Cupriavidus necator N-1: one gene and its partners. The protein of the gene in region 1 binds, or shares a complex with, the protein of each later gene. Links are inferred from orthologs where the notes say so. Each region holds a gene or a part of one and is shown in the gene's direction. Other genes may lie near its edges.

Region 1 (10,152 bases):
TTCGCGCATATACATGCGCACCGGGTCGGTGGTGCGGCCGAACTCGGAGTCCACCGTGGACAGGGCCGCTTCGGCCTCTTCCTCGGCTTCTTCCTCGCTGGTGGCGGACGGGGCATTGTCGTTGAGCAGCAGCGTCTCGGCATCCGGCGCCTGTTCGTAGACAGCGATGCCGATGTCGTTCAGCGTGGCGACCAGCGTGTCGATCGTTTCCGAATCGACCATGTCGTCCGGCAGGTGATCGTTGATTTCCGCGTAGGTCAGGTAGCCGCGCGACTTGCCCAGCTTGATCAGCGCCTTGAGCTTCTGACGGCGCAGTTCAAGCTCTTCCTCGGTGCCCTGCTGCGTCGAGGCGAACTCCTTGAGCAGGGCCTTTTCCTTGGCCTTGCGGTCCTTGGCCTTCTGCTTTTCGGTCTTCGGCGCCGCGGCTGGGGTTGCCGCCGGGCGCGCATCGTTCTCGTAAAACTCTTCAGTCACGTCGTCTGTTGTGCTGTCGTCGTGCTGCATCTCGGCCTTGGGCTTGCGGCCACGCTTTTTCGGCTCCGGCTTGATTGCCGGCGCAGCGGGACGCTCGGATGCAACGGATGCAGGTGTCGCGGCACGCGCCTTGGTTGCCGTAGTGGTGGTGCCGGCCTTGGCTTCCCCACTCTTGACGCCGGCGGCTGCCGCTCGCTTGCTCTCGACTTCGGTATTCTGCTGTTTCGCCACGGTGATACTCTTACCTTTCACTGGTGCAGATGCGGCGACCTTGCCGCTCGTACTGGCGCTCTTGCCGCTCTCGCGTGCCGAAGTCGAGGCCTTTGTCTTTTCGGATGTGCGAGTCCTGGTGGGAGTCGTCACGGCGGGCGCTTGCGCGCTACGCACGGACTTTGATGGCGCAGACCGGGCTGGTGTCTTGACTGACGCGGTCGATGTCTTCGCCGCCGTTGTTTTCACAGACGCCTTGCCGCTCCCTGATTGGGGAGCTTTAGAGGTAACCCTTTCGGTTGCTTTGGCCTTTGCCATTGGCACGCTCACTTTCACCAGAACTGGAGAGAAAGATTTCGCAATCCAAACCGGCTATTGTAGCACGCCACGCATAGCCGGCTCCCTGTCAGGTGAGGTTTTCACCTGAAAAATCAAGGCTTAAGCTCGGCAGGGCCGGGCCCAGTCCCTTATCCAACGCTTGCTGCTGTCTCCTGGTTGATGACCAGGGCACCCGCAGGCACCTCAGCCAAGTTGGCGCCGCCGGTGGATTTCCCCCACCAGCCAGCGCATGCGCTGCTTGGCCGCTTCATCGGCCGTGCCCGCCACCACCTCCGCCTGCAGGCCGTCGAGTTCGCGCCGCAGCGGCTCGGCCAGCAGCTTGGTAATGGCCGCATCGAAATCCTGTATTGCGGGTGCTTCTTCGATCTCTTCTCGCAGCACCGCGGTACGTGCCACGGCATACACCTCGGCATAGGGCGACTGGGCCAGGTGCTCGCTGAAGGCCGCAAAATTGACCTCGCCCTGCACGCTGTCGCACGCCTCCACCAGGTGCGCCAGCACTTCACTGTCGCCGCTCTCGCCGCCCAGCAGCAGCGCGCGCGCATCCTCGTCAAGCCTTGCCGACAGCGCCGGATAGCACATCAGCAGCTGGATCACCCGCTGTTCCAGCCCGGTCGGGGCCTGGCGGCGGGTGCGCGGGCGCGGCTGGGCGAAGCGGCCGACGCGGGCCGGGTCGCTGCGCAGGCCGCAGATGGCTTCGATCTCCGCGGGTGTCGTCCCCGTGGCATCGGCAAGTTCGCGCACAATCTGTAGTCTCAGGCCGCCGGCGGGCATGGCCTGCAGCAGCGGCTTGGCCTCGTACTGGGCCCGGGCGCGGCCCTCCGGCTGGCGCAGGTCCAGCTCCTCGGTGACCGACTGCAGCAGGAAGCGCGACAGCGGCATGGCATTGCGCACCTGGTTGGCAAAGGCCTCGGTGCCCTCTTCGCGCACATAGCTGTCCGGATCGTGCTCGGACGGCAGGAACAGGAAGCGGATGGTCTTGTTGTCCGCCACGTGCGGCAAGCAGGCCTCCAGCGCGCGCCGGGCCGCGCGGCGCCCGGCAGAGTCGCCGTCGAACGAAAACACCACGGCGTCGGTCTGGCGCAGCAGCTTCTGCACATGCACAGGGGTGCACGCCGTGCCCAGGGTGGCAACGGCATTGGCAAAACCGAGCTGGGCCAGCGCCACGACGTCCATATAACCTTCGACCACCAGCACGTAGCCAGTTTCCCGGATCGCGTGACGGGCCTCGAACAACCCGTACAACTCCGTGCCCTTGCTGAACAGCGGGGTCTCGGGCGAGTTCAGGTACTTGGGCTCGCCCTGCCCCATCACGCGGCCGCCGAAGCCGATCACGGCCCCTTTGGTGTTGCGGATAGGGAACATGATGCGGTCGCGGAAGCGGTCGTAGCGGCGCGGCTTGCCGTCCGCATCGCGCTTCTCGCTTTCGATCAGCAGGCCGCACTCGACCAGCGGCGCCGACACGTTGTCATCACGATAGCTGCCGAACACGGCCTCAAGGCCCTGCCAGTCATCCGGCGCATAGCCCAGGCCGAAGTTCGCGGCGATCTCGCCGGTGAGGCCGCGGCCCTTCAGGTACTGGATCGCCTGCGGCGCGCCGCGCAGCTGGCGGCGGTAGAAATCGGTGGCGCGGGTCATTGCGTCGGACAGCGCCACCGAACGGGCCTGCTGTTCCGCGCGCTGCCCGGGCGGCAGCCGGTCGCGCTCTTCCGGCACGCTCATACCAACCGACTGGGCCAGTTCGCGCACCGCTTCCGGATAGGACTGGCCGGAAAATTCCATCAGAAAGCCGATGGCCGAGCCGTGGGCGCCACATCCGAAGCAGTGGTAGAACTGCTTAGTCGGCGACACCGTGAATGACGGTGATTTCTCGTTATGGAAGGGGCACAGCCCCATGAAGTTGGCGCCGCCCTTCTTCAGCTGCACATACTTGCCCACCACATCGACAATGTCGACACGGTTGAGCAGGTCCTGAATAAAGGATTGCGGAATCACCCGACTGACCGTCCTGAGGCATGGCCGTCCCGCGGCGGGCGGCTTCTTTTAGGAATGCGTGACCGGTGCGGCGCCCGGCTGCTATCGGAATATTGTAGTGCAGCGTGATAAGGCCGCCCGGACTGCGTAACATCTCCGTGCAACTGCACCGAACCACGCGGATCCGGTGCTTATCCTGCTCGCAACCGATTAAATCAGTATTTACTTTGCTGCGAGTGCAGCCTTGACCAGGGCCGATACGGCGGTCATGTCGGCACGGCCAGCCAGCTTGCCCTTGAGCACGCCCATGACCTTGCCCATGTCCTGCGGACCGGCGGCGCCAGTGGCGGCAACGGCCTGCTGGACTTCGGCGGCGACCTCCTCGTCCGACAGCGCGGCGGGCATGTAGGCCTTCAGCACCTCGACTTCCGCCGACTCCTTGTCTGCCAGGTCATTGCGGCCCGCTTGCTGGAACTGCGAGATCGAATCCTTGCGCTGCTTGATCAGTTTCTCGACCACGGCAAGCACGGCGGTATCGTCCAGCTCCACGCGCTCATCGACTTCGCGCTGCTTGATGGCGGCCAGCAACAGGCGGATGGTGCCGAGGCGCTCCGTTTCGCGGGCGCGCATGGCGGCCTTCATGTCTTCGCTGATACGGGCTTTGAGGGACATCGTGATCTTCCAGAAAGTGGGTGGACACTCACAGGTGGCGGCGGCGACCGCCCGCTGCAAGGCCCAGAACGCAAAAACCCGCCGAAGCGTATGCCACAGCGGGTCGGATGCAAGCGGGAGCGCCGGGTCAGTACAGCTTCTTCGGCAGCATCTGGCTGCGGATGCGCTTGTAATGGCGCTTTTCCGCGGCTGCCTTCTTGCGCTTGCGCGCGGCGGTGGGCTTTTCGTAAAACTCGCGCGCCCGCAGTTCCGGGAGCAGCCCGTTCTTCTCTATGGTGCGCTTGAAACGGCGCATGGCAACTTCAAAAGGCTCGTTTTCCTTGAGATGGATCGTGGTCATTTGGCCAGAAAATAAAGAATTTTCGGGATAAGCGGCTCTACGAAGTTCTGGATTGTAGCATCAACAATCCAACGGGGAAGTGGCGTGCAGCGGACACTTAGCGAGTGCCGCTTACTACCCTTCCAGCTATCACCAGACTATCCTTGGGCTACCGATTGCCCTGCCGAAGCAGTGCGCGATGCCTCTGCCGCGGCCTGCCCCGCCGCCACTGCGGAGGCCCAGGCCCACTGGAAGTTGTAGCCACCCAGCCAGCCGGTCACGTCCACCACCTCGCCGATGAAATACAGGCCCGGCACCTCGCGGGCCATCATGGTGGTGGATGACAGCGCCCGCGTGTCGACCCCGCCCAGCGTGACCTCGGCCTTGCGGTAGCCCTCGGTGCCAGACGGCACGATGCGCCAGCCGTTGAGCGTGGCGCCCAGCTTGCGCAGGGCCTTGTCGGTCACATCATGCAGCGGCATGGCTGCATCCACGCCCGAGGCCGCGCACCAGGCATCGGCCAGCCGCGCCGGCAGCCGTTGCGCCAGCAGGTTGCCCAGGTGCTTGCGGCTGCCGGCCTTTTGCTCCAGCAGCCAGGCGGCGGCATCCTCGCCATCAAACAGGTCGATGGCGATCGGCGTGCCGGGGCGCCAGTAGCTGGAGATCTGCAGCACGGCGGGGCCGGACAGGCCACGGTGCGTCCACAGCAGGTCTTCGCGGAAGGCCCCGGCCGCCTTGCCGTTGCCGGTGGCGACATCCACTTCCAGCGACACGCCGGCCAGCGGCGCGAACGGCGCCCAGTCCTTGCCATCGAAGGTCAGCGGTACCAGCGCCGGCCGGGTTTCGACGATGCCCAGCCCGAACTGCCGCGCGATGCGGTAGCCAAAGTCGGTGGCGCCGATCTTGGGGATCGACAGCCCGCCGGTGGCCACCACCAGCGCCCCGGCCCGCACCGTGCCGGTGGCGGTGAGCAACAGGAAATCGTCGCCCTCGCGCCGGATCTCGGCCACGGTGCAGCCGGTCTGCCAGCGCACATGGCCGGTGTCGCATTCGGCGCGCAGCATGGCGATCACGTCTTCGGCGCTGTCGTTGCAGAACAGCTGGCCGCGATGCTTCTCGTGCCAGTCGATGCCGTAGCGGCGCATCAGGCCAAGGAAATCCTGCGGCGTGTAGCGCGCCAGCGCAGAGCGGCAGAAGTGCGGATTGGACGACAGGTAGTTGGCGGGCCCGGCCTGCAGGTTGGTGAAATTGCAGCGCCCGCCGCCCGAAATGCGGATCTTCTCGGCCAGCTTGGTGGCATGGTCGATCAGCACCACGCGCGCGCCGTTCTGGCCGGCCACGGCGGCACACATCATGCCGGCCGCGCCCGCACCCAGCACGGCCACGTCATACCGGCCCGTCCGGGCCGATGTTGCCCCGCTCATCGCACGCCTCGCGCATCCATGTGTATTGCCACCGCCAGAGAAAGGGCAGATTGTAGCGAAAAGCACGCCGCGCGCCGCTGTGCTACCCTGCGCGCTTCCTGCAACCTGTTGTTTCGACAGCCGTTTCCCTGACCGGAGACGGCCCTATGCGCTTCCCATGCTTGTCCTCGGCATCGAATCCTCCTGCGACGAAACCGGCCTCGCCCTCTATGACACCGGGACCGGCCTGCTCGCGCATGCGCTGCACTCGCAGATCGCCATGCACCGCGACTACGGCGGCGTGGTGCCGGAACTGGCGTCGCGCGACCATATCCGCCGCGTGCTGCCGCTGCTGGAGCAGGTGCTGGCCGATGCCGGCCGCACCCGCCAGGACATCGACGCCATCGCCTTCACCCAGGGCCCCGGCCTGGCCGGCGCACTGCTGGTGGGCGCCTCGGTGGCCAATGCCCTGGGCTTCGCGCTGAACGTGCCGATGGTGGGCGTGCATCACCTGGAAGGCCACCTGCTGTCGCCGCTGCTGACGCGCGAGCCGCCGCCCTTCCCGTTCGTGGCGCTGCTGGTGTCGGGCGGGCATACGCAACTGATGGAAGTGCGCGGCATCGGCGACTACACGCTGTTGGGCGAAACCCTGGACGACGCCGCCGGCGAAGCTTTCGACAAGACCGCCAAGCTGCTGGGGCTGGGCTATCCGGGCGGCCCGGAAGTGTCGCGGCTGGCCGAATTCGGCATCCCCGGCGCCTTTGCGCTGCCGCGGCCGATGCTGCATTCGGGCAACCTGGATTTCTCCTTCGCCGGGCTGAAGACCGCGGTGCTGACGCAAACCCGCAAGCTCGCCAACACCTGCGAACAGGACCGCGCCAACCTGGCGCGCGCCTTTGTCGATGCCATTGTCGACGTGCTGGCCGCCAAGTCGATGGCGGCGCTCAAGCAGACCGGGCACAAGCGGCTGGTGGTGGCGGGAGGCGTGGGTGCCAACCGGCAGTTGCGCGAGCGGCTGGACCAGATGGGCAAGCAGCGCAAGATCGACGTGTATTACCCGGACCTGGCGTTCTGCACCGACAACGGCGCGATGATCGCGTTTGCCGGCGCGATGCGGCTGCAGGCCGCGCCCGAACTGGCGCGGCACGAGTATGGCTACGGCGTGACGCCGCGCTGGGACCTGGCGGATATCCGCCTGCCTTCGGCGGCCTGAACCGGACCAAAAAAAGAGCCACCGCATGCGGCACCGCATGCGGTGGCTCTTTCCATTGCAGCGACAACGCGGTCAGTCGACGCGCTTGTCCCGCTCGATCACGGCATACGCGCTGTGGTTGTGGATCGACTCAAAGTTCTCCGCCTCCAGCACATACGCCACGATGCGGTCATCCGCATTCAGCCGCATGGCGATATCGCGCACCAGGTCCTCGACGAACTTGGGATTTTCATAGGCGCGCTCGGTGACGAACTTCTCGTCGGGGCGCTTGAGCAGGCCCCACAGCTCGCACGAGGCCTCTTCCTCGGCCATGCGGACCAGCGCTTCCACCGGCAGCTCGCCGGCCAGCTCCACGTCCATGGTGATATGCGAACGCTGGTTGTGCGCGCCGTACTGCGAGATCTTCTTCGAGCACGGGCACAGGCTGGTCACCGGCACCAGCGCCTTCAGGAACACGCGCGTGGCGCCGTTGCGCACTTCGCCGGTCAGCGTGACCTCGTAGTCCAGCAGCGACTCCACGCCCGACACCGGCGCGATCTTGCTGATGAAGTACGGGAAGGTGACCTCGATGCGGCCAGCCTCGGCCTCCAGCTTCTCCAGCATCTTGTCCAGCATCAGCCGGAAGCTGGCCAGCTCCAGCGGTGCGCGCTCTTCTTCCAGCAGCGCGACGAAGCGCGACATATGCGTGCCCTTCTGGTCCGCCGGCAGGTGCACGTCGAGATTGAAGGTGCCCACGGTCGGCACGATGCCGGTCGGGGTCTTCAGGGTCACGGGGTAACGCACGCCCTTGACGCCGACACGCTGGATGGGGATCTGGCGGGTGTCGGGGCTCGACTGGACGTCGGGCATGATGAAGGCGGGGTTGATGTCATTCATCTACGGTTTCCTCCAGGGTCGCGCCCAAGTGGGGCGGCACGAGCCCTTACGGTCGCGGCATTTTCGCAGTCCATCCATGCCGCGCAACGAGTGTGAAACCACGGGATCCGGCAAATGGCACGCCGGCCCGCAGCTGCGAACACAAAAAAGGGGAGTTTAAGGGAATTCGGACGCACTCGTGGTGCGAGGGCCGAATCCCCTTCGGGACAGCAGGTGATCAGGCCACGCGCGAGGCGACCGTGACCTTGGGCTGGTCCAGCCCGAAGCGCTCGCGCACCGAGCGCTCGATGCCGGTCGCGTCCAGGCCGCATTGCTGCAGCAGGTAGGCCGGGTCGCCGTGGTCGACGAAGCGGTCGGGCAGGCCCAGCGTCAGCACCGGCTTGTCGATGCCGGCCTCGGCCAGCGCTTCGAGCACAGCGCTGCCGGCGCCGCCCATCACGCTGCCCTCTTCCACCGTCACCAGGTAGTCGTTCTCCGCGGCCAGGCGCTTGACCAGTTCCACGTCGAGCGGCTTGACGAAGCGCATGTCGGCGACCGCGGCGTCCAGTGCCTCGGCGGCACCCAGGGCCGGGTGCACCATCGAGCCGAACGCCAGGAAGCCCACGCGATGCCCCGCGCGCGCACCGCCCTCGCGGCGCATCACGCCCTTGCCGACCGGCACGGTGGTGAGCTCGGCGGCAATGGCGGCGCCCGGGCCGGAGCCGCGCGGATAGCGCACGGCGCTCGGGCAGGTCTGGTGGAATGCCGTGGTCAGCAGCTGACGGCATTCGTTCTCGTCGGACGGCGTCATCACCATCATGTTGGGGATGCAGCGCAGGTAGGCGATATCGTAGGCGCCCGCGTGCGTGGCGCCGTCGGCGCCGACCAGGCCGGCGCGGTCCAGCGCGAACACCACCGGCAGGTTCTGCAGCGCCACGTCGTGGATCAGCTGGTCATAGCCGCGCTGCAGGAAGGTCGAGTAGATCGCCACCACCGGCTTCAGGCCTTCGCAGGCCAGGCCACCGGCAAAGGTCACGGCGTGCTGCTCGGCGATGCCCACGTCGTAGTAGCGGTCCGGGAAGCGCTTCTCGAACTCGACCATGCCCGAGCCCTCGCGCATCGCCGGGGTAATGCCGACCAGGCGCTTGTCGGCCGCGGCCATGTCGCACAGCCAGTCGCCGAACACCTGCGTGTAGGTCTTGCGCGCCGGCTTGGCCGCGGGGCGGATGCCCTCGGCCGGATTGAACTTGCCCGGGCCGTGGTACAGGATCGGGTCGGCCTCGGCCAGCTTGTAGCCCTGGCCCTTCTTGGTCACCACGTGCAGGAACTGCGGGCCGGCACCCTCGAGCGCGCGCTGGCGGATATTCAGTAGCGTCGGCACCAGCGAGTTCAGGTCATGGCCGTCGATCGGCCCGATGTAGTTGAAGCCGAATTCCTCGAACAGCGTGGCCGGCACCATCATGCCCTTGGCATGTTCCTCGAAGCGCTTGGCGAACTCCAGCACCGGCGGCGCCACCGACAGGACTTTCTCGATGCCCTTCTTGGTGGCCGCGTAGAACTGGCCGCTCAAGAGCCGCGCCAGGTGGCGGTTGAGCGCGCCCACCGGCGGCGAGATCGACATGTCGTTGTCGTTGAGCACCACCACCAGCGGCAGGTCCTTGTAGACGCCGGCGTTGTTCAGCGCCTCGAAAGCCATGCCTGCGGTCATGGCGCCGTCGCCGATCACCGCCACCGAGACGCGCTTCTCGCCCAGCGTGCGCGCGCCCAGCGCCATGCCCAGCGCGGCCGAGATCGAGGTCGACGAATGCGCCGTGCCGAAGGTGTCGTATTCGCTCTCGCTGCGGCGCGGGAAGCCCGAGATGCCGCCCCACTGGCGCAGCGTGCCCATGCGCTCGCGGCGCCCGGTCAGGATCTTGTGCGGATAGCTCTGGTGGCCCACGTCCCACACCAGCCGGTCGTCCGGGGTGTTGAAGACGTAGTGCAGCGCGATGGTCAGCTCTACCGTGCCCAGGTTGGACGACAGGTGGCCGCCGGTCTGTGAGACCGACTCCAGCACATAGGCGCGCAGTTCGTCCGCCAGGGTCTGGAGCTCGCGCCGGTCGAGCTTGCGCAGGTCTGCGGGGGCGTCAATCTTGTTGAGAAGTGCGTAGGTCATGATGTCCGTTCGGCCGGCTCTCTGTTTAATGTGTGCGCAGCACGATCAGGTCCGCCAGGTCCCGCAGGCGGTCCGCGCGCTCGCCAAAGCCGGCCAGCGCCTCGTGTGCCTCTGCGCGCAGCGTCCCGGCCAGTGCGCGTGCCGGGTCAAGTCCCATCAGCGATACATAGGTCGGCTTGTCATGGGCGGCGTCCTTGCCGGCGGTCTTGCCCAGCGTGGCGGTATCGGCAGTGACGTCCAGAATATCGTCAACCACCTGGAACGCCAATCCCACTGCCGCCGCATAGCGGTCCAGCTCAGCCAGTCCCTGGGCATCGATTTCACCACATAGTGCACCCATGCGCACACTGGCGCGCAACAGCGCGCCGGTTTTCATGCGGTGCATGGCCTCAAGCGCCTCGCGCGTCATGGCCCGGCCCACGTTCTGCAGGTCGATAGCCTGGCCGCCGGCCATGCCGGTCGAGCCCGACGCCAGCGCCAGTTCGGCCACGAGCCGCAGCCGCGCCGCGGGCGCGATCGCCCCGGCACCGGCCAGCAC
Region 2 (10,193 bases), 590 kb from region 1 along the record:
GGCGGGTGCCGGCGGGCTTGGCGAGCAGGTAGATCGGAGTATTGCCGCCCAGCATTTCGGCGACGGTGCCGTCGAACAGCTTGCGGTTCAGCGTCAGGCCAAGCCCCTGCGCGTAGAAGTCGATGCCGCGCGGCAGATCGTCGACATCGATATTGATCAGCAACTCCATGACAGCCTCCTGGCGGCGTTCCGTGTGAGAGCGGCCGCATTGTGCGCCGGGTCTCCTGACACCTGCTGTCAGGAGTGATGTTTCAGCCGGCCGCAGGCAGGTGTCAGGAACTGCGCGCTAGGCGCGCAGCATCTGCCGCACGACCGGGCGCAGCGCGTCGCCGAGTGCGAGGTGCGCGTCGGCATCCAGGTGCACGCCGTCGACCTCGCTGCTCTGGATCACGGTGCCGGCGTCGAACAGCGGACAGCCCAATTGCGTGCAGACCTCGGCCACGGCTTGCGGCAGGCCCGTCCACTTATGCTCGCCGCCGGCAAACTTGGGCGCCAGCGGGCCGCGCGGGGTGCGGATCGGGGGTGGGGTGACGACCAGCACCGGCGGCACCGGCATGCCAGGCTCGATCGGCGCGCTACGGATGGCCTGCACCAGAGTGGCGATGCCCTGGGCGGCGTGCCAGGCGTTGTGCGGGTGCATCGACTGGAAATCGTTGTTGCCCAGCATCAGGACCACCAGTGCCAGCGGCGAGTGGATTTCAATGCGCTGCGCCAGCCCCTGCAGGCCGTTGCGGCCGGGTTTGAAGGGATCGTCCCAGACCGTGCGGCGGCCGTTCAGGCAGTCTTCGATGATGCGCACCGGGGCGCCGCCTTCGGCGTTCAAGCCCAGCTCCAGCCGGCCGGGCCAGCGCACCGGGAACGGCAGGCGCCGGCGCGTGCCGGGCACGATGCCCCATGACAGCGAGTCGGCGTAGACAAGGATCTGCAGGGGATCGGTTTCGGCCAGCGGCGCAGCGCTCATGCGGGACTCCAGTTGGCGTGGATATTGGTCGATAAAGGGCAATGGCTCGTGTCAAGCCATGTTGCACCGCGCAGACAAAAAGGTCTCCCGAACACGCGGAGACTTCATAATATCGAATCATTGCAGACAGGGAGAATGAAGTTGCGTTTCGAGCACTTGGTTGAGATCAACGATCCGGGCAATCCTCAACTGGATCCGCTGACGCCTGACCAGCTGTGGCAAGGGCTGGTGCTGCGCGCCGAGTCGCCCGAACTCTTCGTGCTGGGGCTGGACCGCGCCGAGGTAGTCGGCCGCGGCGACAACTGGATCGATCGCGTGCTGCATTTTGGCGAGGCGTCGATCCAGGATCATGTGGTGTTCGAGCCGCGCCGGCAGGTGCGCTATGAAACCGCGGCTACGGCCGAGCATGCCGGCGGCACGCTGACCATGGCGATCGAGACCCCGGGCCCGGGCGCGCTGCTGCTGCGCTTTGTCTACAACACCACCATGCCGGCGGTCGACGCCAGCGGCGATGACCGCTACGCCGAGATCGTCAAATCCGCCTACCACGAGGCCGATATCGACACCGTGCGCAAGATCCGCGAGATCGCTGACACCGGACGGCTGGGGTGAGCGAGGGCTCCGCCACGCCGGAGGGTTCCGGCCAGCGGCCGGGTCTGCCGACCCGGCTGGCGCTGCGTGAGCGCTACGGCGAGCGGCTGCGCTGGCTGGTGCTGGTGACGCTGATGCTGGGCACGATCTCGTCGATCGTCTCGTCCACCATCATCAACGTAGCGATTCCGGACCTGAGCCGGCACTTCGTGCTGGGGCAGGAGCGCGCGCAATGGGTGGCGGCCAGCTTCATGATCGCGATGACGCTGTCGATGCTGCTGACGCCCTGGCTGCTGAATCGCTACGGGCTGCGCCGCACCTTCCTGGGGGCCTCGCTGCTGCTGGGCGCGGGCGGGTTCTTCGGCGGCTTTTCACCGACCTACGGCGTGATGATCGCGATGCGCGTGGCCGAAGGCATCGCCGCGGGCATCATGCAGCCGCTGCCCAATATCCTGATCCTGCGCGTCTTCGAAGAGCGTGAGCAGGGCAAGGCGATCAGCATGTTCGGCTTTGGCGTGGTGCTGGCGCCGGCGCTGGGGCCCAGCCTGGGTGGTTTCCTGGTCGAGGCCTTCGGCTGGCGCTCGATCTTCTTCGTGGTGGTGCCGCTGACGCTGATTGGCGTGCTGATGGCGCGGCGCTTCATGGCGGTGGACTCGATCATGATGGGCGAGCGCCAGCCGCTGGACTGGCGCGGGCTGGGCCTGGCCGGCATTGCCACGGTCAGCCTGCTCAACGGCGTGGTCGAGATGCGCGACAGCGTGCCCGCAGGCCTGGCGCTGTCGGGCTTCGGCGTGCTGATGCTGGCGGCGTTCGTGCTATGGCAGCTGCGCGCGGCGCATCCGCTGATGAACCTGCGGCTCTACAGCTACCGGCAGTTCGCGGCCGGGGCGGTGGTGGCCTTTATCTACGGCGCGGGGCTGTTCGGCTCGACCTACCTGCTGCCGATCTATATGCAGATGGCGCTGGAATACACGCCGTCGCGCGCGGGCCTGGTGCTGTTCCCGGCGGGCGTGGTGCTGGCGCTGACGATTGCCGTATCGGGGCGCTTCACCCACAAGATCGCGCCGCATGTCCAGGTGTCGTTCGGGCTGGCGCTGCTGTCGCTGTCGTTCCTGCTGATGGCGCTGGGCTCGCGCGCCACGCCTTATCTGGTGCTGGTGGCACTGGCGGTGCTGGGGCGGATCGGGCTGGGCTGCATCCTGCCGTCGCTGACGCTGGGGGCAATGCGGGGGGTGGACTTCACGCTGATCGCGCAGGGCTCGAGCTGCATCAACTTCCTGCGCCAGCTGGGCGGCGCTATCGGCGTGAGCCTGGCCGGCGTGGGGCTGCAATGGCGGCTGGCGGAGCACGGCGCGGTGCTGGGCCAGGCCGGCGACGCCGCCGTGCAGGCGGCGCGCATCCGGGCCTTCGATGAAACCTTCCTGGCGGTGGGCGTGGTGATCGCCAGCGCGATGTTCGCGGCGTGGCGGATCCGGCCGCGGCCGGTGCCGGCGGCCTGAAGCCGCCGGGCCTGGCTGCGCCGGCTTAGCTGGCTGCGCCGCTGCGCAGTTCTCCCACCAGCGCGATGTACTGCTCCATCGCCTGTTCGCGCGCGGTGCCGCGCAGGGCTTCCCAGGCTTCAAACTTGTAGCGGCCGACAAAGTCGGTCATGCCGGGCTTGTCGCCGTGGGCATCGCCTTCGCTGCCTTGCTTGAACAGCGCGTACAGGCGCAGCAGGGACATGTTGCTGGGGCGCTCGCTCAGTTGCTTGACGTCGATCTGGGCCTGGTCGAAGCGTGCCTGCAGGTCGCTCATGGGGTTCCTCCGTAGGTGCTGTCTGGATTGCGAAAGTGCAGGCCGATGATAGCCGCCCGGCGCCGCCGCGCCGTCCGTATAAAACCGAAGAAGCCCTCGATTCCGGGCGTCACCGGATACAATCGCGCCATGTCCTGGATTCTTGCTGTTGAAACTTCTACAGAGTGGTGCTCGGTCGCGCTCGGACGTGCGGTGCCGGGTGCCGGAGTCGAGTGCCTGGTGCGCCATGAGCACACTGGCGCACGCTCGTCGGCACGCGTGCTGCCGGCTGCCGGCGAACTGCTGGCCGAAGCCGGCATCGCGCTGGCGGACTGTGCTGCGATTGCCTTTGGCGCCGGCCCGGGCTCGTTCACCGGCCTGCGCACCGCCTGCGGCGTGGCACAGGGGCTGGCCTTCGGCGCCGGGCTGCCGGTGGTTCCGGTCAATACCCTGATGACCTGCGCCGAGCGCGCGCGGGCCGCCACCCCGGCGCTGCCGGACGATACCGCGGTGCTGGTGGCGCTGGACGCGCGCATGGATGAAGCCTATTCCGCTGCTTTCCGCTGGCATGCCAGCGCGCGGGAATGGGCGGAAGTTACGCCGATGCAGGTCAGCGCGCCGGAAACCGTGCCGCTGCCCGACGGCGAATTCTGGCTGGCCGGCAACGCAGCCACCGTCTTCGGCGAGCGGCTGGCGGGCCTGGCGCGCGCCGCGCGCGTGCTGCCGGAGGCGATGCCCCATGCGCAGCCGATGGTCGCGATTGCACTGCGCGCACTGGCGCGCGGCGAGGCCATCGACGCTGACCAGGCCGTGCCGATCTACCTGCGCGACAAGGTCGCCCAGACCATCGCCGAACGCGAAGCCGTCGCTGCCGCCCGTGCCGCGGCCCAGGCCGGGAGCGCATCGTGAGTGCAGCCTATCCGCTCGATCACCGCAACGACTGGCCGGCCGTGCCCGCCATGCCGGCGCTGCCGGTCGGCTGGGCGCTGGGCCGCATGAGCGCGCTCGACCTGGAGGCCGTGGCAGGTATCGAGGCGCGTGCCTACAGCCATCCGTGGACCCGCGGCAATTTCGAGAACTCGGTCAAGTCCGGGCATCTCGGCCTGACGCTGCGCGACCCGGTGGGCACGCTGGTGGCCTACGCCGTGCTGATGCCGGTGGTCGATGAAATGCACCTGCTCAATATCACCGTCGAGCCGCAGCGCCAGCGCCAGGGGCTGGGGCGGCTGATGCTGGCGGTGGTGCTGGCCACCGCGCACGCGCACCGCATCCATACCATGCTGCTGGAAGTGCGGCCGTCCAATACCGGGGCGATCGCGCTGTACCAGGCGGCGGGGTTTGCCGAGATCGGGCGCCGCAAGGGCTATTACCCGGCCCTGGGCAGCAAGCGCGAGGACGCGCTGGTGCTGCGCCGCAACTGGCCGGCGGAGGCCGCCGCCAATGAAGGCACGGAGGGCAGGGCATGAGCCGCCGCGCACAGTTCCTGGAAGTCCTGGGCATCCCGACCGAATGGGTGCCGCGCGAGCGCGCGGATGCGCAGGCAGACGCCGCGCCGGAGGCGGCCGTGGCGCAGGCAGCGATGGCTGTTGCCGAGGCGCCTGTGGCCGAGTTTGCCGCAGTGGTTGCGGAACCCGCCATGCCGGTGCCGGCGCCGGTGGCGCCGCCTGTCTCCCGGACACCGGTTGCGCCTGCCCTGGTCCCCGCCGGTCCGGAACCCGGCTCGGCGCAAGCGGGGCGCGAAGCTGCCATCGCCAGCATGGAATGGCCGGCGCTGGACGCCGCCGTGGCAAGCTGCACCGCCTGCGGCCTGTGCCAGAACCGCACCAATACCGTATTCGGGGTGGGCGACCGCCAGGCCGAATGGATGCTGGTGGGCGAAGCCCCCGGCGAGAACGAAGACCTGCAGGGCGAGCCCTTCGTCGGCCAGGCCGGCAAGCTGCTCGACAATATGCTCGGCTCGCTCGGGCTGGCGCGCGGGCGCAATGTGTTTATCGCCAACGTGCTCAAGTGCCGCCCGCCCGGCAACCGCAACCCGGAGCCCGAAGAGGTGGCGCAGTGCGAGCCGTTCCTGCGCCGCCAGATCGCGCTGGTGAAGCCCAGGGTGATCGTCGTGCTGGGCCGCTTTGCGGCGCAGTCGCTGCTGCGCACCACCACGCCGATCGGCAAGCTGCGCGGCACCGTACATAGCTATGAAGGCATCCCCGTGGTGGTGACCTACCATCCGGCTTACCTGCTGCGCACCCTGACCGACAAGGCGCGCGCCTGGGAAGACCTGTGCCTGGCCAGGGAGGTTCATGACCGTGCGGGAACTGGGGCCTGATCTCTCCCTGACCCGCGGCGGCGACGGCAACAGGCCGTCGGGCCCGCCGCTGTGGCGCCGCGCCGCGTCGGCGCGCACGCGCGACCTGGCCTGGACCACGCTCTCGCCGCCGTTGCTGGCGGCGGTGCCAGGCGCGGCCCCGGCACGCTGGCCTGCCGGCACACTGGCCGCCTGGCAGCACTGGCTGGAAGCCGCGGACCCCGCCACGCTGCCCGCCACCATCGACGAACTGGCCGACGGCCACGCCGCCCCCTCCGCCGACGATCCCGACCAGGACCCCGCCAGCCGCAGCCTGCGGCTGGGCCGCCATGCCGAGCGGCTGCTGCATTTCGCGCTGCGCCATATGCAGGGGCTGTCGCTGCTGGCTGCCAACGTGCCGGTGCGGCGCGCAGGGCGACAGGGTATCCGCACGCTGGGCGAGCTGGACTTTATCTGGCGCGAGCAGGCGTCGGGCGCGGTGGTCCACTGGGAGATGGCGGCCAAGTTCTACCTGATGGCGCCTGGCGTCAGCCAGGTGCCGCGGGCGCAGGATTTCGTCGGCCCGAACCTGGTCGACCGCCTTGGCGACAAGCTGGGCCACATCGTGCACCGCCAGCTCCCGCTGGGCTGCACCGCGGAGGCACAGGCCCTGCTGGGACATACGGTGGACCGCAGCGAGGTCTACCTGCTGGGGTGGCTGTTCTATCGCGATGGCCGGGTGCCGCCGGGGCTGGATGCGCTGGGCATCGCGCCAGACCATCTGCACGGCTGGTGGTCCACGCTCGACGGCTGGGCCGCCCGCGCAGCCGCGCGGCCTGGCTTGCGCTGGTGCCGCCTGCCGCGTACCGGGTGGTTATCGGGCGCGCTGGTGCCCGAAGCCGGCACGGAAGATGTCGGCGCACTGCATGCGATGCTGGCGCAGCGCTTTGCGGACCCGCGCCATGATCACGGCTGGCGGCGCGAATCGCCGGTGATGTTGTGTGAACTGGAGCCGGCCGGGCCAGAGGCGCCGGGCTGGTGGCGCGAATTCTCGCGCGGGTTCGTGGTGCCGCCGGGGTGGGAAGAGCGTGCGCTGGCACGGGCGGCGGAGCCGTCCAGGCCAGGGCAGCAGGCCGCGCCAGGCGACACGGCCTGAGCCACTCGCGCCGGCTGCAGGCAGATGGACGCGGGAGAGACCCTAGTGGTGCTTGTCCTCGCCGATCATCGCCAGCGAGTTGAAGGTGCGAACGTTGTACTTGTGCAGCTTGAGCACCAGCGCCATGGTCACGCAGATAAACAGGCCCAGCGCGATGATGACCACGCCGATCGGCACGTTCAGCTTGATCAGCAGCGCATACAGGCACAGCATCAGCAGCACCGAGACGTTCTCATTGAAGTTCTGCACCGCGATGGAGTGGCCGGCCGACAGCAGCACGTGCCCGCGGTGCTGCAGCAGCGCGTTCATCGGCACCACGAAGTAGCCCGACATGGCGCCCACCACCATCAGGAACACATAGGCGATGGCCATGTACAGCGGCATATGCATACCCAGCACGTCCAGCGTGACATGGGGCATCGCATCCTTGGTGTAGAACGCCATGATCATCACGGTGGCGCCCATGGCCACGCCAAAGGGCAGCACCGACAGCGATTTGCGCAGCGGGATGCGCGCCGCGGCCAGGATCGCGCCCACGGCCACGCCCACGGCCACCACGGCCTGCAGCAGCGCGCCCTGGGACAGGTTCAGTCCCAGCGACTTCTCGGCCCACTTCAGCACGATGAACTGCAGCGTGGCGCCCACGCCCCAGAACAGCGTGGTCACCGCCAGCGAGATCTGGCCCAGCTTGTCGCGCCACAGCGCCACGAAGCAGTCGCCGAACTCTGCGATCAGCCTGATCGGGTTCTTTTCCTGCGCCGGATAGCGGGCGCCGGTATCGGGGATAAACAGGTTGAAGATCGAGGCGACCACGTAGAACAGCATGATCACCACCATCGCGGCTTCGGCCGGGGTGTCGATGCCGGTGTTGATGAGGGGGACGTCAAAGCGCAGCAGGAGGCTGGAGATATGCACCGAGATCAGCGCGCCACCCACCACGGTGCCCAGGATGATCGAACCCACCGTCAGCCCTTCGATCCAGCCATTGGCCATCACCAGTTTCTCTGGCGGCAGCAGTTCGGTCAGGATGCCGTACTTGGCCGGCGAGTACGCGGCCGCGCCGAATCCCACCACGCCATACGCCAGCAACGGGTGCAGCCCGAACATCATGATGGCGCAGCCGACCACCTTGATGGCGTTGGTGATGAGCATCACCCGCCCCTTGGGCATGGAGTCGGCAAAGGCGCCGACGAAGGCGGCGAGGACGACGTAGGAAAGAACGAAGAACAGCTTGAGCAGCGGGGTCATCCACTGCGGGGAATGCAATTCGGTGAGAAGGGCGATCGCGGCGATCAGTAAGGCGTTGTCGGCCAGCGAAGAAAAAAACTGCGCGGCCATGATGGTGTAAAAACCCTTCTTCATGCTGTCGACTTTTTCTCCATCGCGAACTCCGCTCAGGCTGGGCAGGCTAGCGCCCACCGGGGAGGCCATGGTTTGCAGGGAACCTTGTGCCGCGGCCGTGTCGAATTGTGTCTGAGGTGCTGCGCTGCGGCGTCTTGAGGCTTGCCTGACAGTCATTGACATAATGCTTCGCTTTTAGAACATGGCCGGAGCGTCCGGCTTTATATCACGAAAACATGACATTCCCGAACCCCGGCAAGGGCTCTTTTTGACAGCGGATTGCCGTGCCGATTCCCCAATGACCCCCGGCAACGGCATCCGAATGTGTTCAAATAACGACTGCGATCGCGACCAGCCGACCGGGTCTTCCCTGATCTGGTGCGTGGTCGAACCGATATGGTGACTGGGATACAAGGGCGTGCCAATTCCGCACATTCCCGCATGCCAGTCGCCGCAACATGCTGCTGTACACCGACAGGTGACGTTTGCGCCATCGATACTGAGACAGAGCCGTCCTTCCAGCGCCCGCGCCGGCCGCCCATCCCGCCAGCGCCGCCTGCTTGCTCGTCCGCTTCCTGAGATGTGACTCCCATGCCAAGACCCATCCACGCTGTCATCCATCAACCCGCCCTGGCCAACAATCTCGACATCATCCGCCGCAAGGCGCCGGATTCGCGCATCTGGGCGGTGGTCAAGGCCAATGCCTACGGCCACGGCATCCGCCGCGTCTTTGCTGCGCTGCGGGGTGCCGACGGCTTCGGCCTGCTGGACCTGAACGAGGCCGTGCTGCTGCGTGACCTTGGCTGGCAGGGCCCGATCCTGCTGCTGGAGGGCTTCTTCCAGCCGCAGGATGTTGCCGTCATCGAACAATACCGCCTGACCACCGCGATCCATTGCGACGAGCAGCTGCGCATGTTGGAAAGCGCACGCGCCAAGGGGCCGCTGGCCATCCAGCTCAAGCTCAACACCGGCATGAACCGGCTCGGCTTCCATCCGGCGGATTACCGTCCCGCCTGGGAGCGCGCCCGTGCCATGCCCTGTGTAGGCAGTATCGTCCATATGACGCATTTTTCCGATGCGGATAGTGCCCGAGGCGTCGCCCACCAAATCGAGGCGTTCGATGCCGCCACGGCCAACCTGCCGGGCGAGGCCAGCCTGTCGAACTCGGCCGCGGTGCTGTGGCACCCGCAGGCGCACCGCGCCTGGGTGCGCCCCGGCATCATCCTGTACGGCGCCTCGCCGACCGGGCGCGATGCCGATATTGCCGGCACCGGCCTGCAGCCCGCCATGTCGCTGCACAGCGAACTGATCTCGGTGCAGGACCTGCAGCCGGGCGATACCGTCGGCTACGGCTCCTTGTTCACCGCCGAGCGGCCGATGCGCATCGGCGTGGTGGCGTGCGGCTATGCCGACGGCTACCCGCGCCACGCGTCGGGCTGGGGCGAGCAACGTGCGCCGGTGCTGGTCGATGGCGTGCGCACCGAACTGGTCGGGCGCGTGTCGATGGACATGCTGTGCGTGGACCTCACCCCGTGCCCGAAGGCCAAGGTCGGCAGCCCGGTCACGCTGTGGGGCCAGGGCCTGCCGATCGACGAGGTGGCGCAGGCCAGCGGCACGGTCGGCTACGAGCTGATGTGCGCGCTCGCGCCGCGCGTGCCGACCTCGGTGGCGACGATCACGGCTTCGGACAGCGCCGCGCCTGCCGTGGCCTGATCCGGGGCGTTGGTGCGGGCGCAGGCCCGTGCACTTACCATCTGCCGGCCGGGCCACTTGTGGGCCCGGCTCGTTTTTTCCTGCAAGGACATCCGTTGGCCAAGACCAAGACTGTCTATACGTGTACTGAATGCGGCGGCACCACGCCGCGCTGGGCCGGCCAGTGCCCGCATTGCCAGCAGTGGAACACGCTGGTTGAGACGGTGGCCGAGTCCGCCGCGAACAAGCGCTTCCAGCCGCTGGCCGCGTCGGCCACGGTGCGCAAGCTGTCGGAGATCGATGCCGCTGACGTGCCGCGCTTCTCCAGCGGCATCGATGAATTCGACCGCGTGCTGGGCGGCGGCCTGGTGTCGGGCGGGGTGGTGCTGATCGGCGGCGAT
Region 3 (9,933 bases), 2.1 Mb from region 1 along the record:
TTCGGCCGCATTGCGCTGCTGATCGCCGCCGTGCTTGTGATCAGCCATTTCTCATGGCTGGCCATCCTGCGCATGGACCGCCGCCAGCAGCAGGTGGACTATTCCGTCGAGCAGATGCTGTTCCAGCTCGACAGCATCGAGCGCGCGCTCGACGCGCGTCCGCCGGCGAAGCTGCCCAGCCTGGTGGAGACGGCCAACACGGCCGACGCCGAAGAGCATGCCACCGTGCCCAAGGGCGGGCGCTCGCGCCGGCTGGTCGAGCAGTTCATCGGCAGGCTGCCGCAGGGCACCGAGATCCGGCTGGAGGACGAAACTACGCCGCGCATCTGGATCAAGCTGCCCAGCCGCGCCCGCTGGATCGCCATGCCGATCCTGTGGGTCCACAATCCGCCGCCCGACAACCGGCTGGTGCCTGGGGTGATGCTGGTGGTGGGCGTGGCCATCATCTTTGCCGTGCTGATCGCCTGGCAGATTCAGCGGCCGGTGCGCGACATGGCCAATGCGGCAGAGCTGCTGTCGCGCCAGCACGCCGTGCCGCCGCTGCGCGAGCGCGGCCCGCATGAGCTGCGCCAGCTGATCGAGCGTTTCAACCGCATGGTGGCCGACCTGGCGCGCATCGACCAGGAGCGCAACACCATGCTGGCCGGCATCGCGCATGACCTGAAGACACCGCTGGCGCGGCTGCGCCTGCGCGCCGAGATGCTGGCCGATCCCAAGGCCGCCGCGGGTGTGACGCGCGACGTGGAGTCCATGTCGGCCATCGTCGAACAGTTCCTGAGCTTCGCGCAGACCAGCGAGTCGACCGCGCGGCCGGTGCCGGTGGACCGGCGCGTCAATGAGCTGGCCGCGTCGCTGGCCGAGCAGGAGCGCCAGGTGGTGCTGTCGCTGGGCGCGGGCGAGGGCTTCCGCATGATCGCCACGCAGCTGGACCGCATCGTCGGCAACCTGGTCGACAACGCCTACGCCTATGGCAAGCCGCCGGTGTGCATTGCGACCGCGCGCACGCCGGAGGGTTACCTGCTGGTGGTGGAGGACCAGGGCGCCGGCATTCCCGAGGATGACAAGGATCGCGCCACGCTGCCCTTTGTGCGGCTGGACCCGGCTCGGGGCGGCAATGCGCATTCCGGGCTGGGGCTGGCGATCGTGGACCGGCTGGTGCGGCAGGCGGGCGGGAAGCTGAACCTGGTGAATGCCGACGGCGGCGGGTTCCGGGTGGAGATGCTGTTTGGGGCAGCCGAGGCCTGAGCCGGCGTCAGGGCTGCCCAGGCTGTTTTCAGACCTTCTTCTTCTCGCCGATCCGGCTTTCCTTGCCGGCCAGCAGCTTCGCAATATTCTGCCGGTGCCGCGCAATCAGCAGCACGCTGATCACGAAGATCGCCCCCGTCATCACATCCACGCCGTTCATCAGCACATGGAAGAACGGCGCGAAGATCGCCGCCACCAGCGCCGCCAGCGACGAGTAGCGGAAGAAGAACGCGATGACCAGCCACGTGGCCAGCGTGCCCAGGCCCAGGATCGGGTCGATGGCCAGCAGGATCCCGGCCGCAGTGGCCACGCCCTTGCCGCCGGCAAAGCGGTGGTACACCGGGAACAGGTGTCCCAGGAAGACTGCCAGCGCCACCATGGCCAGTCCGGTTTCGTTCAGCCCGTAGGCCGGCCCGAAGCGCGCGGCCAGCCATACCGCCAGCCAGCCCTTCAGGGCATCGCCGATCAGCGTCAGGATGGCGGCCTTCTTGTTGCCGGTGCGCAGCACGTTGGTGGCGCCGGGATTGCCGGAGCCATAGGAGTGCGGGTCCGGCAATCCCATCAGCTTGCTGACGACTACAGCGAAGGAAACGGAGCCGATCAGGTAGGCGGCAAGGGCGAAAAGCAGATTGGCCATGTGTAGTGGGGTGTTTTCAGGCTGGCGCGATTGTAGCGCGGCAGGGGCCTCGCTACGTCCGTGACTTCCCGGATTGGCATCGAAGCGTCCCTCGGTTTGCGCGGGGGCGCCCGGTCATGTGCTCAGTCAGGCAGTGCGCATTGCACCGGCTGGGCGTCCACCAGCGTGGCCAGCAGCGTCGGGTCCAGGCTGACCAGGTAGCCGCGGCGCCCGCCGTTGATATAGATGCGCGCCAGCTCCAGCACGGTCGCTTCCACGTAGACCGGCATGCGCTTGCGCGTGCCGAAGGGCGAGGTGCCGCCCACCATGTAGCCGCTGTGGCGCTGCGCCACCTCGGGCTTGCACGGCTGCACGCTCTTGCGGCCGGCCTGGCGCGCCAGGTTCTTGGTCGAGACCGAGCAGTCGCCGTGCATCAGCACCACCAGCGGCTGCGCGCGCTCGTCTTCCATGATCAGGGTCTTGATCACATCGTGCTCGGGAACGCCCAGCTGGCGCGCCGATTCGCCGGTGCCGCCGTGCTCGAAATAGTCATACGGATGCTCGCCGAAGGCGACGCCATGCTTGCGCAGGTACTGCGTGGCGGGGGTTTCTGATACGTGCCTGGTCTTGCTCATGACAGTGGTCGCTGCCCGCTTGCTCAGCCGCGCGGATGGTGCTGCTGGTGCAGCTCGCGCAAGCGTTCGCGGGCGACGTGCGTATAGATCTGGGTGGTGGAAATATCGGCGTGGCCCAGCAGCAGCTGCACCACGCGCAGGTCGGCGCCGTGGTTGAGCAGGTGCGTGGCAAAGGCGTGGCGCAGCGTGTGCGGCGACAGCGGCGCGTGCACGCCGGCATCGCGCGCATGGCGCTTGATCAGGTGCCAGAACGCCTGCCGCGTCATGCCTTCGCCGCGCTGCGTGACAAAGAGCGCGTCGCAGGCGCGCCCGGCCAGCAGCGCGGGGCGCGCACTGGCCAGGTAACGGCGCAGCCAGTCGCCGGCCTGCTGGCCGAACGGCACCAGCCGCTCCTTGTCGCCCTTGCCGCCGACCACGCGCGCCACGCCTTCGTTCAGGCCGATCTCGATGGTCTTCATCTGCGTGAGCTCCGACACGCGCAGCCCGCTGGCGTACATCAGCTCCAGCATGGTGCGGTCGCGCAGCCCCAGCGGCGTGTTGGTGTCGGGCGCTTCGAGCAGCGCGTCGACCTGGGACTCGGTCAGGGTCTTGGGGTAGCGCGGCGGCTGCTTGGCGGGGCGCAGCAGCAGGCAGGGGTCGGCTTCGACCAGGTGTTCGCGCAGCGCCCACTGGTAGAAGCGGCGGAACACCGCCAGGCGCCGGTTGGCCGACGAGGCGCGGGTCTGCGTGTGGCGCGCGTTGAAGTAGGCCGACAGCGCGCCGTCGTCCGCGCCCAGCAACTCGCCGCGGTGCTCATGCTGCAGCCAGCGCGCCAGCAGTGTCAGGTCGCGCCGGTAGGCATCGATGGTGTTGCGCGAGAGGCCGTCTTCCAGCCATAGCGCGTCGCAGAAGCGGCTGACCAGTGCCACGTCGGCGTCGCTGGGCGCGGCGGCGATGTCAGGTGGCTGGGCGGCGCCGCTCATATCAGCATGGCGCCCTCATGGCGCAGCAGCCAGCGTTTGACGTCGAGGTAGAAGCCGTCTTCGGCATGGTGCGAGAAGCCGCCGATGCCGCGCGCCGAGACCACGCGATGGCAGGGGATCACGATCGGGAAAGGGTTCTGCCCGCAGGCTTGGCCCACGGCCCGCGGCATCGCGCCGATGGCCTCGGCGATGGTGCCATAGGTGGTCACCGCGCCGCGCGGCACTGCGCTGATGGCCTGCCACACGCGCTGCTGGAAATCGCTGCCGGCCGGGGCCAGCGGCAGGTCGAAGGCGGCGTCGGGATTGGCGTAGTAGGCCTCCAGCTGCTGCGCGAGCTGTTGCGTCAGCGCGTCCGCCGGGGCGCGCGTCTCGACGTGCTCGGGAAGATACACGATGGCCCGGATGCGCGCGCCGTCCGTGCGCACCCCGATCTTGCCGAAGGGGGCGGTGAGGATGGCGTCATAGGTGGCGGGCATGGCGGTCAGGCTGGGGCGAATGCTGGATTTTAGTGCTTTTTGGCGCGGGCAAGAAAAAAGGGCCGCCTCGCGGCGGCCCTTTGCGGGTGGCGTCACACCAGCCGGATCATTGCTCCAGCTTGATGTTCTGCACCTTCACAAGATTCTTCATCTTGTCGAATTCCTTCTTGATCTCGGCCGCATGCTGCGCCGGCGTGTTGCCCGACGGCTCGGCGCCGGCAGTGCGCAGGCGCTGCTGGAAGTCCTTGTCCTGCAGGGCCTTGACGGCGGCTTCGTTGAGCTTCTTGATGACGTCGTCAGGCGTGCCGGCCGGTGCCACCAGGCCGTACCAGGCCGGGTCGTTCGGCTCCTTCAGGCCCATTTCGCCGAAGGTCGGCACGTTGGGCATGGATTCCAGGCGCTTGTTCCAGGCCACCACGATCGGGCGCAGCTTGCCGGCCTTGATGTAGGGGATCGAAGAGGGCAGGTTGTCGACCATGATCGGCACCTGGCCGGCCAGCACGTCGTTCAGCGCCGGGCCCGCGCCGCGGTACGGGATATGGACCATGAAGGTCTTGGTCGAGACCTTGAACTGCTCGCCCAGCATGTGGCCGAAGCCGCAGGTGCCCGACGAGGCGTACGAATACTTGCCCGGGTTGGCCTTCAGCACGGCCAGGAACTCCTTGTAGTCCTTGGCCGGGAAGTTCGGGTTCACGGCGATCACGTTGGCCACGTTGGCCAGGTTGGTGATGGGCTTGAAGTCCTTGATCGGGTCGTACGACAGCTTGGGGTTGCAGGCCGGGTTCACGGCCATGGTCGAGACCGTGGAGATGCCGATGGTGTAGCCGTCCGGCGCGGCCTTGGCGATCGCGTCGGCACCGATCGAACCACCCCCGCCGGCGCGGTTCTCCACCACTACGGGCTGGCCCAGGATGCGGCTCATCTGGTCCGCGGCGCCGCGGCCGACGATGTCGGTGGTGCCGCCGGGTGCGAACGGAATGATCAGTCGGATCGGCTTGGTGGGGTAGCTCTGCGCCTGCGCCGCGGTGGCGGCGGCGGCCAGGGCCAGGGTCAGTGCGAGTTTGCCAGCTTGCATGAGATCATGTCTCCCGTCAGGAAATCCGGGCAGGATGCCGCCCGGAAGCAAAAAAACCGTCGCAGTGCCACAGGTGGGGCCGTGCGCCGGCAGCGTAATTGTGTCAGCCGCCCAGCAGCCCGCGCTTGACCTCGGCGTCGACCGGGCGCTCGCCCAGGAAGACCCGCAGCACGGCCTGGTAGAAGTCTTCGCCAGGGATCGGCCGGCCGCGAGGTGTGCCGTTGATGGCGACGACGGTCCCCGTCTGCGGGGAAAAATCCAGGTTGATCACGTCGCCCTTGTGCGCGGTGCCGACCTCGCCCAGGGTGCGCTCGAACTGTACCAGCCGCGTGGCCAGTTCCTGCATCTGCTGCTCGCTGTGGTTGTTGCGGATGCCCTGGCGGATGGCGCGCATGAGGGCCGGCGGTTCGGCCTCGCGCAGCATGCGCAACTGCAGCCGCTTGGTGCCGGGCGTGCCCAGCACCAGGGCCGCGTTGCGGGCCCTCTCCTGCAGGTACAGGGCGGCCACGTAGCCCTTGGCCAGGAAGCCCGCGCGCAGGGCGGTGCCGTTGAGCTGCAGTTCCTTGCCGCCCACGCGTGCCGCATCGTCAAAACGTATCCCTTCGATCTCCACCGAGCGCGCCGGCATGGGCACGGCGCCCGCGGCCGTGGCGGCGCACAGCGCCACCAGCACGGCGGCCAGGCGCAGGCAGCGGCCCGGGTGCAGACCAGGGCGGAAGGGGGCTCGGAGGTGGGTGTCCGGGCGCGGCGGCGCGGACCGGGTGCGGGACAACATGGCGGCAGGCGTACAACTTGGCATGCCATGCTGGCCTAAATCTGGAAAAATACCTATCCGTATCTGCCCTAGTCTGCACATTCCGGTTTTTTGCCGTTATCCACCCCCGCCGCCGCCGCTGCAATCCCGCGCGACGGCCCGCAGGGCAGCTGCCGCGTCATGCCACCGCCACTACAACAACGATAAATGTCTTCTGCTCTCCTGCTGGTCCCGGACTTCAGCCTGATCCTCATCGGCTGGCTGCTGGTGCGCTATACCCCGTTCGACCGTGCCTTCTGGGGCGGCGTGGAGCGCCTGGTCTACTTCGTGCTGTTCCCGGCGCTGCTGCTGCAGTCGACCAATACCGCGGTGCTGGATTTCTCCTCGACCTCGGCCATGCTGGGGCTGGCGCTGCTGGTGATGGCCACCGGCATGGCCGGCGGCTACGCCGTTAAATGGGTGTTGCGCCCGGACGCGCTGAGCTTTGCCTCGGGCCTGCAGACCGCGTTCCGCTTCAATTCCTATATCGGGCTGGCGCTGGCATCGCGCCTGGGCGGCTCCGAGGGGCTGGCGCTGATGGCGGTGATCGTCGGCTGCACGGTGCCGCTGTGCAACGTGGCGGCGGTGTGGGCGCTGGCGCGGCACGGCCAGACCGCGCTGTGGAAGGAGCTGGCGCGCAACCCGCTGATCCTGGCCACCGCCGGCGGCCTGCTCACCAACCTGATGGGGCTGCATGCGCCCGAGGTGCTGGGCATGACACTGAACCGACTGGGCTCGGCCTCGACCGCGCTGGGGCTGATGACGGTGGGCGCCGGGCTGCAGATGAGCGGCGCCACCGGCACTGCGGGGCCGGTGGCCTGGTGGACCGGGGTCAAGCTGCTGGCGATGCCGTGCGTGGCCTGGCTGGTGGGGCGTCACCTGCCGCTGACCGCGCTGCAGTACCAGATCGTGGTGCTGTATGCCTCGCTGCCCACGGCCTCCAGCGCCTATATCCTGGCGGTGCGCATGGGCGGTAACGGGCCGATGGTGGCAGCGACGATTTCGCTGATGACGGTGGCGGCGATCGTGACCACGCCGCTGTGGCTGGCGCTGGTCAGCTAGCGCCTGGCGGCGGGCCGTCCTGGGCAAGGGCCCAGTCGATATGCTCGCGCACCAGCGGCGTGGCGCTCTCGCGCCGCTCCAGCAGCGCTGCGCGGATGCGCGCGGCCAGGGCAGCATCTTCGGCGCGCGTGCCCGACCGCGCCGCGCGCAGGCTGTTGCCCAGCCCCACCGCCAGGTTGCGCAGCCAGCGCTCATGGCCGATGCGGCGGATCGGGCTGCCTTCGAGCCGCTGGTTGAATTCCGCTTCGGTCCACTGGAACAGCGCCACCATGTCTGGCGCGTCCAACCCGTTGCGCACGTCGAAGTCCGGCACCATGGCCACATGCGCGAACTTGTTCCACGGGCAGGCGAGCTGGCAGTCGTCGCAGCCATAGACGCGGTTGCCCATGGGCGCGCGGAACTCCACCGGGATCGGGCCCTTGTGCTCGATGGTCAGGTAGGAGATGCAGCGGCGCGCATCCAGCCGGTACGGCGCCAGGATGGCACGCGTGGGGCAGATGTCCAGGCAGCGGTGGCAGTTGCCGCAGTGGCCGGACTCGGGCGCGTCGGCCGGCAGCGGGATGTCGACCAGGATCTCGCCCAGGAAGAACATCGAGCCGCCGTCGCGGTCCAGCAGCAGCGTATGCTTGCCGCGCCAGCCGAGCCCGCCCTGGCTGGCCAGCGCCACTTCCATGACGGGTGCGGAATCGGTAAAGACGCGGTAGCCGAATTTTCCGATTTCGGCTTCGATCCGGCTGGCCAGTTGCTGCAGGCGGCTGCGCAGCACCTTGTGATAATCGCGTCCGCGCGCATACAGCGACACCACCGCGGTGGCCGGATCGTCCAGCCGCGCCAGCTCGTGGCGGCGCCAGTCTGTGGCGCCGGCCTGGGCGCCGGCGGCCGGAATGTAAGGCATCCGCGCCACGATCGCGCGCACGGTGCCGGGCACCAGTTCGGCCGGCCGGGCGCGCCGCAGGCCGTGGTTCGCCATATAATCCATGTCGCCGTGGTAGCCCTGCGCCAGCCACGCCATCAGCCCCGGCTCGGCATGACTGAGGTCGACATCGGCGATGCGCACGGAGGCAAAGCCCAGTTCCGCGCCCCATGTGCGGATCGACGCGGCCAGTGCCGCAAGTTCCCCGGGTCCCGCGGCCAGGTGGCCGGGGGTGCCGGAAACGGGGGTAGGTGGCGCATCTGCCTGCCCTGGGGCGACTCGGTCGATCATCCCTGAATTGTACGCAATGCCCTTGCTCGAAGAACGCACCCTGACGCTGCCCGACGAAGCCGCCACCGCGCGCCTGGGCGCCGCGCTGGCCGCCACCGTGCAGGCCATGCCGCCGCACACGGTGCATGTGCAGCTGTCCGGCGACCTGGGCGCCGGCAAGACCACGCTGACGCGCGCGATCCTGCGCGCACTCGGCCATGCGGGCAAGGTCCGCAGCCCCACCTACACGCTGTGCGAGCCCTACGAGGTGGCCCGCGCCGACGGCTCGCCGCTGACCGTCTACCACTTCGACCTGTACCGCTTTGCCGACCCCGAAGAGTGGATCGACGCGGGTTTTCGCGACTGCTTCGCCGAACCGGCTTTCAACCTGGTCGAGTGGCCGGAGAAGGCCGGCCGCCTGCTCGGGGAACCGGATCTCCATATGTTGCTCCAATCGGACATGGCCGGGGCGGATGACGCCGGCGAGCGGCGGATCGCGACGATGCGCGCCTATACTCACACTGGACTTACCCTGCTGAACGCATGCTGATCAAGCGACTTGCCACTGACCGCCCCGATGGACCCGACGGCCTGCTGCAGGCGCGCCGCAAATGGATGGCGCAGGCACTGAAGCTGGGCGCGGGCACGGCCGTGCTGACCCTGGTCGGCCCGCAGATCGCGTTTGGCGCCGGCATCGTCGCGGTGCGCGTGTGGCCGGCCGAGGACTACACCCGCGTCACCATCGAATCCGATGCCCCGCTGGCCGCCGTGCACCAGATGATCCGCGACCCCGACCGGCTGGTGGTGGACATCGACGGCCTGGACCTGTCGCCCACGCTGCGCGAGCTGGTGGCCAAGATCACCCCGAACGACCCCTATATCCAGACCGTGCGCGTCGGCCAGAACCGCCCGCGCGTGGTCCGCATGGTGTTCGACCTGAAGGAAAACGTGGCGCCGCAGGTGTTCACGCTGGCGCCGATCGGCACCTACCGCAACCGGCTGGTGTTTGACCTGTACCCGGTCAATCCGCCCGATCCGCTGTGGAAGCTGGTGCGCGACACCGAGGAAAAGCAGCGCCGCTTCGCCACCTCGGATCCGGCGCCGGGCAACGATGGCATCGCCGGCGCGCCGGCTGGTGCCGAGGAAGACGCGATCGGCGCGCTGGTGCGCCGCTTTGACGAGAAGGGCGAGGTGCCGCCCACCACCGCGCCGCTGCCGCCGCCGGTGGCCTCGGCCCGGCCCAGGCCGTCCGCACCGCCGGTGCCGAGCCCCAATGCCCCGGTGGTGCCGCCGGTCGCACGCGACAATCCCACCGCCGAACGGCCCTTCAAGATGCGCCGCCTGCTGACCGTGGCGATCGATCCCGGCCACGGCGGCGAAGACCCCGGCGCGATCGGCGCCGCCGGCTCGCGCGAGAAGGACGTGGTGCTGCAGATCGCGCACCGCCTGCGCGCCAAGATCGATGCGCAGCCCAATATGCGCGCGATGATGACGCGCGACGCCGACTTCTTCGTGCCGCTGAACGTGCGCGTGCAGAAGGCGCGCCGGGTGCAGGCCGACCTGTTTGTATCGATCCACGCCGATGCCTTCCTCTCGCCCGAGGCGCGCGGTGCGTCAGTGTTCGCGCTGTCCGAGCGCGGTGCGTCCAGTACCGCGGCACGCTGGCTGGCCAACAAGGAAAACGCAGCCGACCTGATCGGCGGCGCCAATATGGGCAACAAGGATGCGCAGGTCGCGCGCGTGCTGCTGGACCTGTCCACCACCGCGCAGATCAACGACAGCCTGCAGGTCGGCAAGGCCGTGCTGGGCGAGATCGGTGGCATCAACAAGCTGCACAAGGGCAGCGTGGAGCAGGCCGGGTTTGCGGTGCTGAAGGCCCCGGATAT

What was found.
Region 2: the proteins of tsaD (region 1) and tsaB are in contact, whole or in part, in a solved structure (PDB 4WQ4), measured with the Escherichia coli proteins. The link is inferred for Cupriavidus necator N-1 from one-to-one orthologs.
Region 3: the proteins of tsaD (region 1) and tsaE are in contact, whole or in part, in a crystal structure (PDB 6N9A), measured with the Thermotoga maritima proteins. The link is inferred for Cupriavidus necator N-1 from one-to-one orthologs. Residues at the interface, in WP_004082750.1 of Thermotoga maritima: Cys10, Asp11, Arg49, His50, Leu82, Gly84, Gly135, Gly136, Glu154, Thr155, Leu156, Asp157, Asp158, Ser159, Glu162, Asp165, Lys166, Arg169, Leu170, Tyr175, Lys213, Thr214, Leu217, Tyr218, Gln221, Arg222, Asn324; in WP_004082108.1 of Thermotoga maritima: Leu37, Gly38, Lys46, Lys57, Val59, Lys60, Ser61, Thr63, Phe64, Thr65, Leu66, Met67, Val69, Pro71, Tyr82, Arg83, Leu84, Asp86, Asp88, Phe89, Asp93, Ile128, Asp130, Glu131, Arg134.

Annotation. Positions count from the first base shown.
Region 1 is NC_015726.1:2,707,002-2,717,153, forward strand. Bases 4,633-7,586 are described here. They hold tsaD (tRNA (adenosine(37)-N6)-threonylcarbamoyltransferase complex transferase subunit TsaD), read left to right. Parts: upstream 4,633-5,569; coding sequence 5,570-6,604; downstream 6,605-7,586. Other genes in these bases: CNE_RS12775 (BaiN/RdsA family NAD(P)/FAD-dependent oxidoreductase), read right to left, coding at 4,633-5,412; folE2 (GTP cyclohydrolase FolE2), read right to left, coding at 6,677-7,480. In the rest of the region: RNA polymerase sigma factor RpoD, read right to left, coding at 1-726; CNE_RS42095 (hypothetical protein), read left to right, coding at 746-1,111; dnaG (DNA primase), read right to left, coding at 1,207-3,018; CNE_RS12765 (GatB/YqeY domain-containing protein), read right to left, coding at 3,220-3,669; rpsU (30S ribosomal protein S21), read right to left, coding at 3,797-4,009; more of CNE_RS12775, read right to left, coding at 4,147-4,632; dxs (1-deoxy-D-xylulose-5-phosphate synthase), read right to left, coding at 7,698-9,614; CNE_RS12795 (polyprenyl synthetase family protein), read right to left, coding at 9,640-10,152.
Region 2 is NC_015726.1:2,111,960-2,122,152, reverse strand. The notes cover bases 2,360-5,354. They hold tsaB (tRNA (adenosine(37)-N6)-threonylcarbamoyltransferase complex dimerization subunit type 1 TsaB), read left to right. Parts: upstream 2,360-3,475; coding sequence 3,476-4,234; downstream 4,235-5,354. Other genes in these bases: CNE_RS09935 (uracil-DNA glycosylase), read left to right, coding at 4,788-5,354; rimI (ribosomal protein S18-alanine N-acetyltransferase), read left to right, coding at 4,231-4,791; CNE_RS09950 (acyl-CoA-binding protein), read right to left, coding at 3,077-3,346; CNE_RS09955 (DHA2 family efflux MFS transporter permease subunit), read left to right, coding at 2,360-3,051. In the rest of the region: CNE_RS09970 (VOC family protein), read right to left, coding at 1-169; CNE_RS09965 (SGNH/GDSL hydrolase family protein), read right to left, coding at 287-961; CNE_RS09960 (SRPBCC family protein), read left to right, coding at 1,097-1,573; more of CNE_RS09955, read left to right, coding at 1,570-2,359; more of CNE_RS09935, read left to right, coding at 5,355-5,645; CNE_RS09930 (DUF1853 family protein), read left to right, coding at 5,620-6,759; lysophospholipid transporter LplT, read right to left, coding at 6,802-8,121; alr (alanine racemase), read left to right, coding at 8,692-9,813; DNA repair protein RadA, read left to right, coding at 9,909-10,193. UniProt on the Escherichia coli protein: Required for the formation of a threonylcarbamoyl group on adenosine at position 37 (t(6)A37) in tRNAs that read codons beginning with adenine.
Region 3 is NC_015726.1:627,034-636,966, forward strand. What follows is about bases 7,106-9,840. They hold tsaE (tRNA (adenosine(37)-N6)-threonylcarbamoyltransferase complex ATPase subunit type 1 TsaE), read left to right. Parts: upstream 7,106-8,084; coding sequence 8,085-8,597; downstream 8,598-9,840. Other genes in these bases: queG (tRNA epoxyqueuosine(34) reductase QueG), read right to left, coding at 7,106-8,068; CNE_RS03070 (N-acetylmuramoyl-L-alanine amidase), read left to right, coding at 8,591-9,840. Also shown: CNE_RS03020 (ATP-binding protein), read left to right, coding at 1-1,245; glycerol-3-phosphate 1-O-acyltransferase PlsY, read right to left, coding at 1,274-1,882; CNE_RS03030 (aminoacyl-tRNA deacylase), read right to left, coding at 2,005-2,496; site-specific tyrosine recombinase XerD, read right to left, coding at 2,520-3,458; CNE_RS03040 (methylated-DNA--[protein]-cysteine S-methyltransferase), read right to left, coding at 3,455-3,934; CNE_RS03045 (tripartite tricarboxylate transporter substrate binding protein BugE), read right to left, coding at 4,041-5,009; CNE_RS03050 (chalcone isomerase family protein), read right to left, coding at 5,113-5,784; CNE_RS03055 (AEC family transporter), read left to right, coding at 5,971-6,864; more of queG, read right to left, coding at 6,857-7,105; more of CNE_RS03070, read left to right, coding at 9,841-9,933. UniProt on the Escherichia coli protein: Required for the formation of a threonylcarbamoyl group on adenosine at position 37 (t(6)A37) in tRNAs that read codons beginning with adenine.